DNA from 3 places in the Lactobacillus sp. PV034 genome. Region 3 is predicted to be linked to each of the others. Evidence: predicted binding sites of a transcription regulator. Region 3 holds the regulator's gene; each other region holds the start of a gene.
What was found. The regulator HrcA, encoded in region 3, represses chaperone genes, less so after heat shock. The targets are predictions, from matches to a motif close to TTAGCACTCNNNNNNNNNGAGTGCTAA.
Positions count from the first base shown of each region.

Region 1: a site for HrcA is predicted at 1,970-1,996, ahead of FP432_RS03910 (ATP-dependent Clp protease ATP-binding subunit). Genes of this name have one in related genera too.
Region 2: a site for HrcA is predicted at 2,323-2,349, ahead of FP432_RS06485 (ATP-dependent Clp protease ATP-binding subunit). Genes of this name have one in related genera too.

Region 1 is NZ_CP041982.1:766,473-770,693, forward strand. It holds gene ptsP (phosphoenolpyruvate--protein phosphotransferase) at 1-1,260, opposite strand, end outside; gene FP432_RS03900 (phosphocarrier protein HPr) at 1,260-1,526, opposite strand; gene FP432_RS03905 (hypothetical protein) at 1,643-1,831, opposite strand; gene FP432_RS03910 (ATP-dependent Clp protease ATP-binding subunit) at 2,030-4,189, shown strand.
Region 2 is NZ_CP041982.1:1,288,391-1,292,611, forward strand. It holds gene FP432_RS06475 (PTS transporter subunit EIIC) at 1-1,290, shown strand, start outside; gene FP432_RS06480 (alpha/beta hydrolase) at 1,277-2,188, shown strand; gene FP432_RS06485 (ATP-dependent Clp protease ATP-binding subunit) at 2,375-4,221, shown strand, end outside.
Region 3 is NZ_CP041982.1:297,422-301,642, reverse strand. It holds gene dnaK (molecular chaperone DnaK) at 1-578, opposite strand, end outside; gene grpE (nucleotide exchange factor GrpE) at 597-1,205, opposite strand; gene hrcA (heat-inducible transcriptional repressor HrcA) at 1,218-2,276, opposite strand; gene ribF (riboflavin biosynthesis protein RibF) at 2,457-3,398, opposite strand; gene truB (tRNA pseudouridine(55) synthase TruB) at 3,412-4,221, opposite strand, start outside.

The DNA.
Region 1 (4,221 bases), 470 kb from region 3:
AACACCCTTCTTGACTAAATCATCTTTTTCTTCTGCAAGAATCTTCTTGGCCTTACGTAATTCATCAAGCGTACCAATCATTGGGAACATAATACCCAATTTTCCGTAAGCTGATGCACGTAACAATGCTCTTAATTGAGTTCTAAAAATATCAGGATTTTGCATTGAAAGGCGAATAGCACGAACACCTAAGAATGGGTTCATTTCTTCGGGAAGATCCCAGTAATCTAAGTGCTTATCTCCACCGATATCACAAGTTCTAATAACAACTTGCTTACCATCCATACCTTCCAATACAGCTTTATAAGCCTTAAATTGATCTTCTTCAGATGGAAAATCAGATGAATCCATATATAAGAATTCAGTACGGTAAAGTCCAATAGCTTCAGCACCATTTTCCTTTACACCCTCCATATCATCTGGAGTACCAATATTGGCAGCAATGGTAAAGTGTTTACCGTTAGCGGTAACTGAAGGTTCATCTTTAAGTTTCTTCCATTCAGCCTTACGCTTGGCAAATGCTTTACCCTTTTCAGTGTATTCTTTTACTTCTGAATCAGATGGATTAAAAAGCACATCACCATCTAAACCATCAGCAATAACCATTTCACCGTCTTTAACATCTGAAGTAATAGTTTCAGTACCAACTACAGCTGGGATTTCAAGTGAACGTGCCATAATTGCTGAGTGAGCGGTTCTACCACCAATATCAGTCACAAAGCCTTTAACATATTTTTTATTAAGTTGTGCAGTATCACTTGGGGTTAAATCGTGAGCAATAACTACAACTTCGTGATCAATTGAAGCAGGATCTGGCAACTTCTTACCAAGTAAGTGTGCCATAAGTCTTTTTGAAACATCGCGCACATCTGCAGCTCTTTCTTGCATATATGCGTTATCAGTCATACCTTCAAAAATTGCAATATACTTTTGTGCAGTATCATCTAATGCAGCTTCAGCATTGATCTTTTCGTCTTTAATTTCAGTTTCGATGGCACCAGTAAATTCTGGATCACTTAAGAATAAAAGGTGAGCATCGAAGACTTGTGCTTCATCCTCACCTAATGTTTCTTTAGCTTTATCTCGAACAGCTTCGAGTTCTTTAGTTGATTCTTCAACTGCTTTCTTAAAACGAGCAATTTCAGCATCAACATCAGTTATTGAAGTTTTTGAAAACGAAAGGTCAGGCTCTACTAAACGATATGCTTCTGCAATGGCAATACCGTCACTAGCTGCAATACCCTTTAATGTTTTCGTCATTATTCAGCTAAGCCTTCCTTTTTCATAGTATCTGCAATGGCTTCAATGGCTTCTTTAGCGTCATCACCATCAGCCGTAACAGTTACATCAGCACCTTGGCCAACACCAAGTGACATAACACCCATAATTGATTTTAAATTAACAGTTTTACCATTATATTCTAAGTTAATATCTGAATTAAATTTTGATGCAGTTTGTACTAATAAAGTAGCAGGACGTGCATGAATCCCGGTTTCAGCAATAATGTGAAATTCGCGTTTTTCCATTTTAAATTATCTCCTTTTAAATCAAAATAATCGGGAGTTATACCCCATTCGTCTATTAGATTAACATGTTTTCAATGTTAATACAACAGGAATGTAATGGTTTTCATTTTTCTAAACTAAACTTGGTTTTCCGCCTGTTTATAAATGATACTTCCCCCTCTTTGAGCAATTCCAGTAATATCCTGACGACGTCCAAAATTTCTCAAAGCTTGTTGAAATGCAAACGCATCTTTTGCCTCAATCTTATACTCACTTAATTTTCCATCAGCTAAACTTGTTAAAATTTCTTCGTAATTCTTTTCCATAAAAAATCCTATTCTTTTACTTTGTTTCTTTAACCATTATAAATTTAAAAAAATAAATTTTTAAGATAATTTAATAAGTAATTATTTTTCTTTCAAACACTTGCATTTAGTAAGTAAAGCAAGTATGATATAGACAAGTTAGCACTTAGTGCAACCAAGTGCTAAAATTAAAATCCTTGAGATAGGAGGATGATATCTATGCTTTGTGAAAATTGTCAACAAAGACCGGCATCTATCCATCTTCATACTCGAATTGATGGACAAGACCGTGAATTTTCTTTATGTGACTACTGTTATCAACAATTAAGACAAGAACAAGGAAAAATACAAAATATGGATAATGAATTTTTTAGTGATTTTGATGACTTATTTAGTGCCTTAAATGGTCAAAATTCTACTCAAAATAATAATCAAAATGGTCCAATAAATCAGGGAAATGGTCGTACACCTAGAAATAATCAAAACCGTAATAATTCCATTTTAAGTCAATTTGGTACTGATTTAACCGACCTAGCAAAAAAAGGCAAAATCGATCCAGTCATCGGACGTGATAAAGAGATTGCTCGTGTAATCGAAATTTTAAACAGACGTACCAAGAACAACCCTGTTTTAATCGGTGAAGCAGGAGTTGGTAAAACAGCTGTTGTAGAAGGCTTAGCGCAACAAATCGTTGATGGTTCCGTGCCAGAAAAACTACAAAATAAGCGAATTATTTCACTTAATATGGTTTCAATGGTTCAAGGTACCGGCGTGCGCGGTCAGTTTGAACAAAGAATGCAAAAATTAATTAATGAACTTGAAGAACAAACAGATGTAATTCTTTTCATTGACGAAATTCATGAAATCATTGGTGCGGGGAATGCCGAAGGTGGAATGGATGCAGGCAATATTATTAAACCAGCTCTTGCTCGTGGAGAACTTCAATTAATTGGCGCAACCACAATTAAAGAATATCGTAATATCGAAAAAGATTCTGCCTTAGCACGCCGCTTCCAACCTGTTGATGTCAAAGAGCCTTCCTTAAAAGAAACTATTAAAATTCTTCAAGGAATTAGAAAACGTTATGAAGATTACCACCATGTAAAATATACTGATGACTCCATCGAAGCCGCAGTAAACTTATCTTCTCGTTATATTCAAGATCGCTTTTTGCCAGATAAAGCAATTGATCTGCTTGATGAAGCAGGTTCTCGCATGAATTTAACAATTCCATACGTTGATAGTGCAAAAATTGAAGAACGCTTAACAGCAGCTAAAGATCTCAAAGAACAAGCTTCACAAAATGAAGACTATGAAAAAGCTGCTTATTACCGTGATCAAGTTGAAAAATATGAAAAATTAAAAGATCAAAAAGTTGATCCTGACAAAATTCCAACAATCACAAAAAAAATCATGAACAAGATTGTGGAAGAAAAGACCAATATCCCTGTTGGAGACTTACAAAAACAAGAAAAGAACCAATTGAAAAACTTAGAAGACGATTTACAAACTAAGGTTATTGGACAAAATGATGCAGTAGCTACGGTTTCACGTGCTATCCGTCGTAACCGAGTTGGTTTTAATAAATCAGGTCGTCCAATTGGTTCATTCTTATTTGTCGGTCCAACTGGTGTTGGTAAAACTGAATTGGCTAAACAGTTGGCACAGCAAATCTTCGGTTCAGCTGATGCAATGATTCGCTTTGATATGAGCGAATACATGGAACCCTACTCTGTTTCTAAATTAATTGGTTCTGCTCCAGGCTACGTAGGTTATGAAGAAGCTGGTCAATTAACCGAACAAGTTCGTCATAATCCTTATAGTTTGATCCTATTTGATGAAATTGAAAAAGCTCATCCAGATGTCCTTCATCTTTTCTTACAAATTCTTGATGATGGTCGCTTAACAGATTCTCAAGGAAGAACAGTTTCCTTTAAAGACACAATTATTATCATGACGTCTAACGCTGGTCAGGGCATTAAGGAAGCTTCTGTTGGATTTGCAGCTGAAAATACTAAAGAAGAACAATTTAAACGGGTATTAGGTCAATACTTCAAGCCTGAATTCTTAAACCGTTTAGATGACATTGTAGAATTTAACCCATTAGAAAAGCCAGAATTAATTAAAATTGTTGATTTAATGCTTGCTAATACTAATGAAATGGTTAAAGATCATGGCCTACACATTCAAGTAACTGATGTAGCCAAAGAAAAATTAGTAGAAGCAGGATATAATCCTGCCATGGGTGCTCGTCCACTGCGTCGAACTATTCAAGAAGAAATTGAAGACAAGGTTGCTGATTATACTTTGGATCACACAGAGGCTAAAGATCTAATTGCTGACTTAGTAGATGATCAAATCGTAATTTCAAATAATTAAAACAAGTTAGTTAAATAAAAAATCAAAAAAGA
Region 2 (4,221 bases), 590 kb from region 3:
AGAAAAAAATCGTTTTTTGTGGTGACTAATCGAACCCTAAAAATGGTAATGCCATTAGCAATTATTGGAAGTTTTTTCCAATTCTTATGGCGTAGTATTTTTTCTCCGACAAGTTTAATATCAAATATTTGTTATTTTGAAAATTGGCTCCCTGACTCAATTTCTAAGGCAATCTGGTACGCTAGCCAAGGATTATCGACGGTGATTTTTAATACTATGGGCCTATTTATGGCATATTTTGCAGCTCAATTCACCGCAAAACTTTATCGTAAAGATTCTCAAATGGCGGGTTTAACAGGAGTATTAAGCTTACTTTTATGTTCTTATCGTTTTCATAACCCAGCAAGTAGTAATTCCCAGATGACATTCAATTGGAGCGTTCTAGGCATTAATAGCTTATTTTTTGCGATTGTAATTGGATATGGAGTAGGGATGATTTTTAGATTTTTTGGTACTAATTTTCGGCATGAGAGTCACGAAAATTATCGAAGAATTGAGAAACGTGCCTTTGCTTCATTTAAACCACTAATAATTTCTTTAATTATTGGCACAATTATTGGAGTGGCTGCAACTTTAATCGGCTTTGAAGTAGGAGCTTCTAACGTTTATCAGTTTTTCCAAAATGAAGGTGAGAACAACTTAAACTTGTGGCAGTATATTGTAGTGGTGATACTTTCATTGTTATTAAGCTGGTTAGGAATTAGTCAGCCACTAGTTAAATTAGCCCCAAATAATTTTAGTGGGACTAATATTGCAAACCTTAATTATGCTTTAAAGCATGGCTCAAGCTGGAATGTTCCTAATAAGTTTGTAGGAAATTCATTCTATCAAGCTTATGGAGGTTTTGGGGGAAGTGGCTTGATGCTAGCACTTCTAATTGCTCTGTTATTAGTATATAAATATCAAAGTACTACAAAAGTTGCCCGCTGGGCTTTTTTACCAACCTTGTTTGGTTCTAATCAAGGAGCTTTAGTAGGCATACCAATCTTTCTTAATCCATTGTATCTATTGCCCTATGTCTTTTTCCCAATAATTAATATGATTATTGCTGCAGCAGTAGTTGCGATTAACTGGGTGCCTTCTAGTGTTTATCCATTTTTAACTGGTACGCCTGGCCCCTTAATAGCATTTATTGGAACAAATGGAAACTGGAATGCATTGATTTTATCAATTATATTGTTCTTAATGGATATTGCACTTTATATTCCGGTAGTAAAATTGGCCGCTAAAGTTGAAGATGAAATCAATCGAATTAACGAAGAGGAGAGACTGGGAATTGCGTTTAAGTAATAAGAGAAAAAATAGACTTCTTATCGGATTGACAGTTATTTTCTTAGTGATTCTGGCTATTCCAACTTTTTTCTGGATGAAAAATACAAATAAAACTATGGCTGAACGTCGAAAATCTATGATGTCACCAGTTATTATGATTCCAGGATCAAGTGCTACTACTAATCGTTTTAATGAATTGGTGACTTTGTTGAATAAAGATACCAATCGTAAGCATTCCCTATTAAAGATAGAGGTTAAGAAGGATGGGAGTCTTAAGTATAGTGGCAAAATTGATCGAAATGATAATGAACCAATTATTGTAGTAGGTTTTGAAAATAATCATGATGGCTATAGTAATATAAAAAAACAAGCTGCTTGGTTTAATATTGCTTTTAAAGCTTTAAGTGAACAGTATAAGTTTAATAACTTTAAGGCTTTTGGGCATTCAAATGGTGGTTTAATTTGGACATATTGGTTAGAGCACTATTATTCAGATTATGAAGATGAAATTTCAATAAAGAAATTAATGACCTTGGGTACTCCCTATAATTTTGATGAGACTAATAGTAAAAATAGGACGATTATGTTGAATGAATTTATCAAAAAGAAGAGTAAAATTCCTAGTTCTTTAGTAGTTTATTCAATTTCAGGAGGGGAGAGCTATGATTCTGATGGATTGGTACCGGAAAATAGTGTAGAGGCAGGAAAATACATTTTTCAAAATCAAGTGAAGCACTATACAATGATGACAGTAACTGGTGCAACTGCTCAGCACTCATCACTTCCTCAAAATAAGGAAGTAGTTCAAGTGATTGAACAATATTTATTAAATAAAGATAAAGCAAATGATGGTCAAGGACCGGTAAATAATATTAAGCGGTTCGAGTTAAATGGAAAAAAGAAAAGTAAAAAGTAAAAGAGCTTGCCACAAAAGAGTGGAGGCTCTTTCTTATTATGTCGCAGCTTTAAGCACTTTCATTTAAGCAAAAAAATAATACATATTCTTTGCATTTTTAGAAAAAGGGGACGATAATAAAAAACGTAAGATAAATAGCAGCTCAGATTTGTGAGTGCTAAATTTAAGATTGAGGAGTGCATGCAAATGGCATACTTTGATAGTGGAAACTACAATTTTGATGATTTATTTAATGAATTAAATAGCGGTTTCTTCGATGACAGTCGTCAAAGAAGATCTGGTCAACCTACTGGTGGCTTTAGTGCTGGTCAAATGCCACAACAAGGCCAAAATGGTCAACAAAAGGAAAAGCCAATTGGTGTTGACTTAACTAAACAAGCAAAAGAAGGAAAATATGATCCCGTTATTGGTCGTACTGAAGTTATTGACCAAGTAATCGAAATTTTGAGCAGACGTAAGAAGAATAACCCAGTTTTAACTGGACCTGCTGGTGTTGGTAAAACTTCAGTTGTTGAAGGTTTAGCTCAAAGAATTGCTGATGGTGATGTTCCTGAAAAATTAAAGGATGCACACATTATTGAATTAAACATCAATGAATTAGTTGCTGGTACTTCATTACGTGGTAGTTTTGAAGAAAAATTAAAGCAAATTATTGATAAAGCTAAGGGTGACCGCAAGACCATTCTCTTTATTGATGAATTACACAACATTGTTGGTGCTGGTTCAACTGATTCAGAAAACAATTCTGGGGATGCAGCAAACATTTTGAAACCTGCTTTGGCAAATGGTGATCTTCGTGTAATTGGTGCAACAACTACTAGTGAATACCAACAAATTGAAAAAGATCCTGCATTAGCTCGTAGATTCCAACCAGTTCAAGTACCTGAACCAACTATTGAAGATGCTATTAAGATTTTGGAAGGTTTAGCTCCAAGATATGAAAAGTATCACAACGTTAAATATGATCCAGATGCATTGAAACTTGCTGCAGAACTTTCAGACCGTTACATCAATGATCGTCACTTACCTGATAAGGCTATTGACTTAATGGATGAAGCTGGTGCTAAGAAGTCCTTGAACATGGACCAAAAAGACGAAACTTCAATTAAGAATAAGATTAAGGCCTTAGAAGCTAAGAAAGATGAAGCAGCTAAAGATGAAAAATATGATGAAGCTGCTAAGATTAAGAAAGATATTGAAGGCTTAAAGAAAGATCTTAAGACTGCAGGTAAAGCTAGTGAAGCAAAAGTTACTGCTGATGACTTATACAAGTTAATCCAAACTAAGACTGGTATTCCAATGAGCGAAATTAATGCTAATGAAGCTCAAAAGAATGCAAACTTAGCTGCTGACTTGAAGAAGGTTGTTATTGACCAAGATAAGGCAATTGATATCATTACTGATGCTATTGCACGTAAGCAAGTCTTCAAAGATTCTAACCGCCCAACAGGTTCATTCTTATTAACTGGACCTACTGGTGTTGGTAAGACTGAATTAGCTAAGCAATTAGCTGTTAAGTTATTTGGTAGTTCAAACGCTTTAGTTCGTTTGGATATGTCAGAATACCAAGATCAAATGGCTGTTAACAAGTTAATTGGTTCAGCACCTGGTTATGTTGGTTATGGTGAAGGTGGACAATTAACTGAAAAGATTCGTCACCAACCATACTCATTGATTTTGCTTGATGAAATTGAAAAAGCAAACCCACAAGTATTCAACGCATTGCTTCAAATTATGGATGATGGTCGCTTGACTGATGCTCAAGGTAGAACTATTTCATTCAAGGATACAATTATTATCATGACTTCAAACGCTGGTTACTCAGACAAGTTATTAGAAGGTGACGACCAAGCTGCTTTACGTAAAGCTCTTGAAGTTTACTTCAGACCTGAATTCTTGAACCGTCTTGATGCAATTGTTCCATTTAACTCATTAACTAGTGAAGATATGCTTAAGATTTTAGATCTTTACTTGAAGAAGATGGAAGCTTCACTTGCTAAGAGAGATGTAAAACTTCACGTAACAAGCGATGC
Region 3 (4,221 bases):
TTAGTTGAAAGTACTTGGAAAACACCATCCCCTAATTCAAGGACAGAAACATCAAAAGTACCTCCACCAAGGTCATAAACTAAGATTTTTTCATCAGCATCATCTTTATCTAAACCATAAGCAAGTGAACTAGCAGTAGGTTCATTAATAATTCTTTGTACATTTAAGCCAGCAATTTTACCAGCATCCTTAGTAGCTTGTCTTTGAGCATCATTAAAGTAAGCAGGTACAGTAATAACAGCATCAGTTACTTCTTCACCAAGATAATCTTCTGAGAACTTCTTAATGTATTGCAAGATCATAGCAGAAATCTCTTGAGGAGTATATTCCTTATCTCCTACCTTAACCTTGTAACCTTCTTCACCCATGTGACTTTTAATTGAAGTGATAGTGTTTGGGTTAGTGATAGCTTGTCTCTTAGCAGCTTCACCTACTTGAATTTCACCATCTTTAAAAGCAACTACAGAAGGAGTGGTACGACTACCTTCTGGGTTAGTAATAATCTTTGGTTCTTTTCCTTCTAAGACAGCAACTGCTGAGTTAGTAGTACCTAAGTCAATTCCAATAACTTTTGACATATAAATTACTTCCTTTCGCTATTGTGCTACGACAACCATAGCTGGTCTTAATGTACGATCTTTATATTGATATCCTTTTTGTAAAACTTGAACTACATGGTCCTTTTGATCATCACTCTCAGCAGCTACCGTTTGAACTGCTTGATGTAAGTTAGGATCGAATTTTTCGCCCTCAGCTTTTATTTCAGTAATACCGTGATCATTCATCGCTCTTACTAAAGCATCAAGAGTCATTTGCACTCCCTTTTGCAATTGTAAGGCAGCTTCATCATCTGCTTTAACAGCTAGGGCACGTTCTAAGTTGTCCATTGCTGGTAAAACATCTTTTGCCAAATTTTGTGATTCATATTTAATTAATTGCGCACGCTCTTTTGAATAACGGTTTTGCATATTTTGATTTTCTGCTTCACTTCTTAAATACTTGTCTTCAAGTTCTTTATTCTTTTCAGTTAAAGCATCAATCTTTAATTCTAATTCACTAATCTTAGCATTATTATCCTCTGGGTGAGATTTATCGGACTCAGTAGTTTTTTGCTTATCTTCTACCTTTGCCTTTGAATCTTCCTTTAGAGCTGATGAAGTATCTTTATCTAAATCCTTTTCATGTGGAAATTCTTCTTTACTCACAGCTAACCTCCTCTATTTAAATCTACCGTAGTAATCAAGTAGCTTTTTCGCTAACTCATCTCTAAAGTAATCGAGTAAACCGATCATCTGCGAGTACGGCATATTTGTTGGACCTAAAAGGGCGATTGTTCCCTTTCCATATTTACCAACACTATATTCTGCAGTTAATAGACTATAATTCTTCAATAGATCGGAAGGCAGTTCAGAACCAAGCTTTACTTGAATCTTGGAATTTCCTTTACCAACCATATCTTCTGGGTTAAAGTCAATTAAATTAGAAATAAGATCCTCTTTATGATCAATCAATTCATACAATGATTTAAGCTGAGAAACATCATTACTTTCAAAGTTATTAAGTAAATTAATCTGTCCATCAACATACATTTGTTCACTTGCAGCATCTTTAATTACATCCTGCAACAAGTCAAGTACTTGCGGAGCTGATGAACGATTAATTAACTGATGTGAAATCTCATTGAGTAATGAAGAATTAATTTCACTTAGATGTTTGCCTACTAAATGACTATTAATTAAATCTACTGCCTTTTCAATTTCTTCAGCCTTGGCATTATGAGGTAATGTGTAAACTTGATTTTTAACGTTACCATCATCAGTTACCAAAATCGCCATTACTTGATAAGAAGAAATTGGGACAATCCTAAAACCAGTAATCTTAACATCCTTCGTTTCAGGACCGGCTGCAAAAGCAGTATAATCAGTTAAATCAGATAAGATCTTTGCGGCTTCTTGAACAATTTCATTAACTTGGTGAAATGGTTGATTAAGTTGATAGCCAATCTTTTCATAAATTGAACTTGGAACTTGAACTGGATTAATTAAGTGGTCAAGATAATAACGGTATCCCCTTGTAGAAGGAATTCTTCCACTAGATGAGTGTGTTTTTTCTAATAACCCTGCTTCTTCCAGAGCTGCCATTTCATTACGAATTGTCGCACTTGAAACCTTTATTGGTAATTGGGACATAACGGTCTTCGAGCCAACAGGCTCATGCATTTGCGTAAAGTCTTTAATAATAGTTTTTAAAATTAACTCTTGCCGTTCGGTCAACATTTTTCTCGCCCCTTTATTAGCACTCAAGTTTTTGCTGTGCTAACAATTATAATGATAGCAAATTTTAGCAATAATGCAAGAAGAGTGCTAAATTTATTTGAAAATTAAGTAACTAATGTAAAAAAACAACGAAATAATAAGAATTCTCTCATCACTTCGTTATCTTTTAATTCAAAATCTTTATTTATTTTTCTCTAGATTGTGAAAGTAAGCCTGAATATTAGCTTGATCTTTTTCCAGCTGTGCTCTCAGTTCAGGAATACCCGCAAATTTAATATTACCCCGAATAAACTTGTACCAAGCAATTGTCATTGCCTTACCATAAGCCTCTTCATCAAAACCAAACAAATGGGTTTCAATAGTTAATTCTTTATTTTCGAAAGTATCATTATAACCTACACTGGTCATAGAATCATACCACTGTCCATCAATTAAGGTACGTGTCGCATAAACTCCTTCAGCTGGAATAACCTTGTCACCTTCAACTTGCAAGTTGGCAGTGGGAAAACCAATTTGATGACCACGTCGATAGCCTCTAACGATTATTCCAGAAGTGGTGTAAGGCTCACCTAAAAGCTTATTAGCTAGTTCAATTTTTCCAGTTTCAATTGCATTTCGAATAACTGTTGATCCTACTTTTTCTCCACCATCCATATGTTTTGGTTCAACCACAATATCAAACCTTCCTTTAACAAACTTAGGTAAGTTTTCAATATTAGCGACATCTTTAGGTCCGTATGTATAATCAAAACCGACAACTGCAGTATCAATATTTAATTTAAGCAAAACCTTGTCGATAAATTCCTGTGGCTTCAATTTACTGAAGTTTTTATCAAAGTCCACTACCAGTAAATAATCAACATTCATTTTTGCTAACTTTTCTTCTTTTTCCTTTAGAGTATTAAGATAAACAAAAGTTTTATCATTTTGATAAATTTCTTTTGGGTGACGATTAAAAGTCATGACCCCCAAAGGTAACCCTTTTTTTGTTGCAATTTCTTTAGCATGTTTGATTAAGGCTTGATGACCACGATGAAGTCCATCAAAAAAACCTAAAGCTAAAACAATCTTATCTTTAACTGGCTTTTCCTTAATTGGATACTTTATTGAAACTACTTTCACTTCTGATTCCTCTTTATTCGTTGTTTAAAAGCATTAAATCAGGACGATAATCTTGTCCTACTTTTTTATAAATTGCTTTTATCTTATTATTAAACCTTAATGCTACTTTTTCAGTCGTAATATTTAATTTAATTGCGGCACCATTTTTTACGCGATTAAATTGATCTTGAGATAAATCTATCGTTTGATAATCGCTGAAGAATTCATCAATTGGTTGTAACCATTTTTCTGGCTGATCAAGATTTTCTTCAATATCAGCTAAACTAACAGCATGATTAATATTAAAACCTGAACTTGCGATTCTAGTCAAACTAGTCATGACAGCTGGCATTTCTAACTGCGTTCCTAGATCATTCACTAATGATCGGACGTAAGTACCCTTAGAACATTTAATCGCAAAATCAAATTCTTGTGTTTTATGTTCTTTATCATACCTTAATTCATTGGTTAACTGATAATTAAACACTTCAACTTTTCTTTTTGGACGCTCAACAGGAATATTTTTTCTTGCATATTCATATAAACGCATTCCATTTACTCTCACTGCTGAATAAATTGGTGGAACTTGCTCTAATTCACCAGTTAATCTGTCCATCCCACTACTAATTTCTTCACGTGTAAAGGGCTGTTCAACTGCTTTAGTTGCAAGTACATGACCATCTAAATCATAACTATCAGTTGCTAGACCAAACCTTCCTGTTCCTATATAGGCTTTAGGTTTTTGGTGCATTAATTCAATTAATTTAGTTGCCTGTCCAATTGCAATCGGTAAGACTCCATTTACTTCTGGATCCAACGTACCTGCGTGACCAATTTTTCTAAT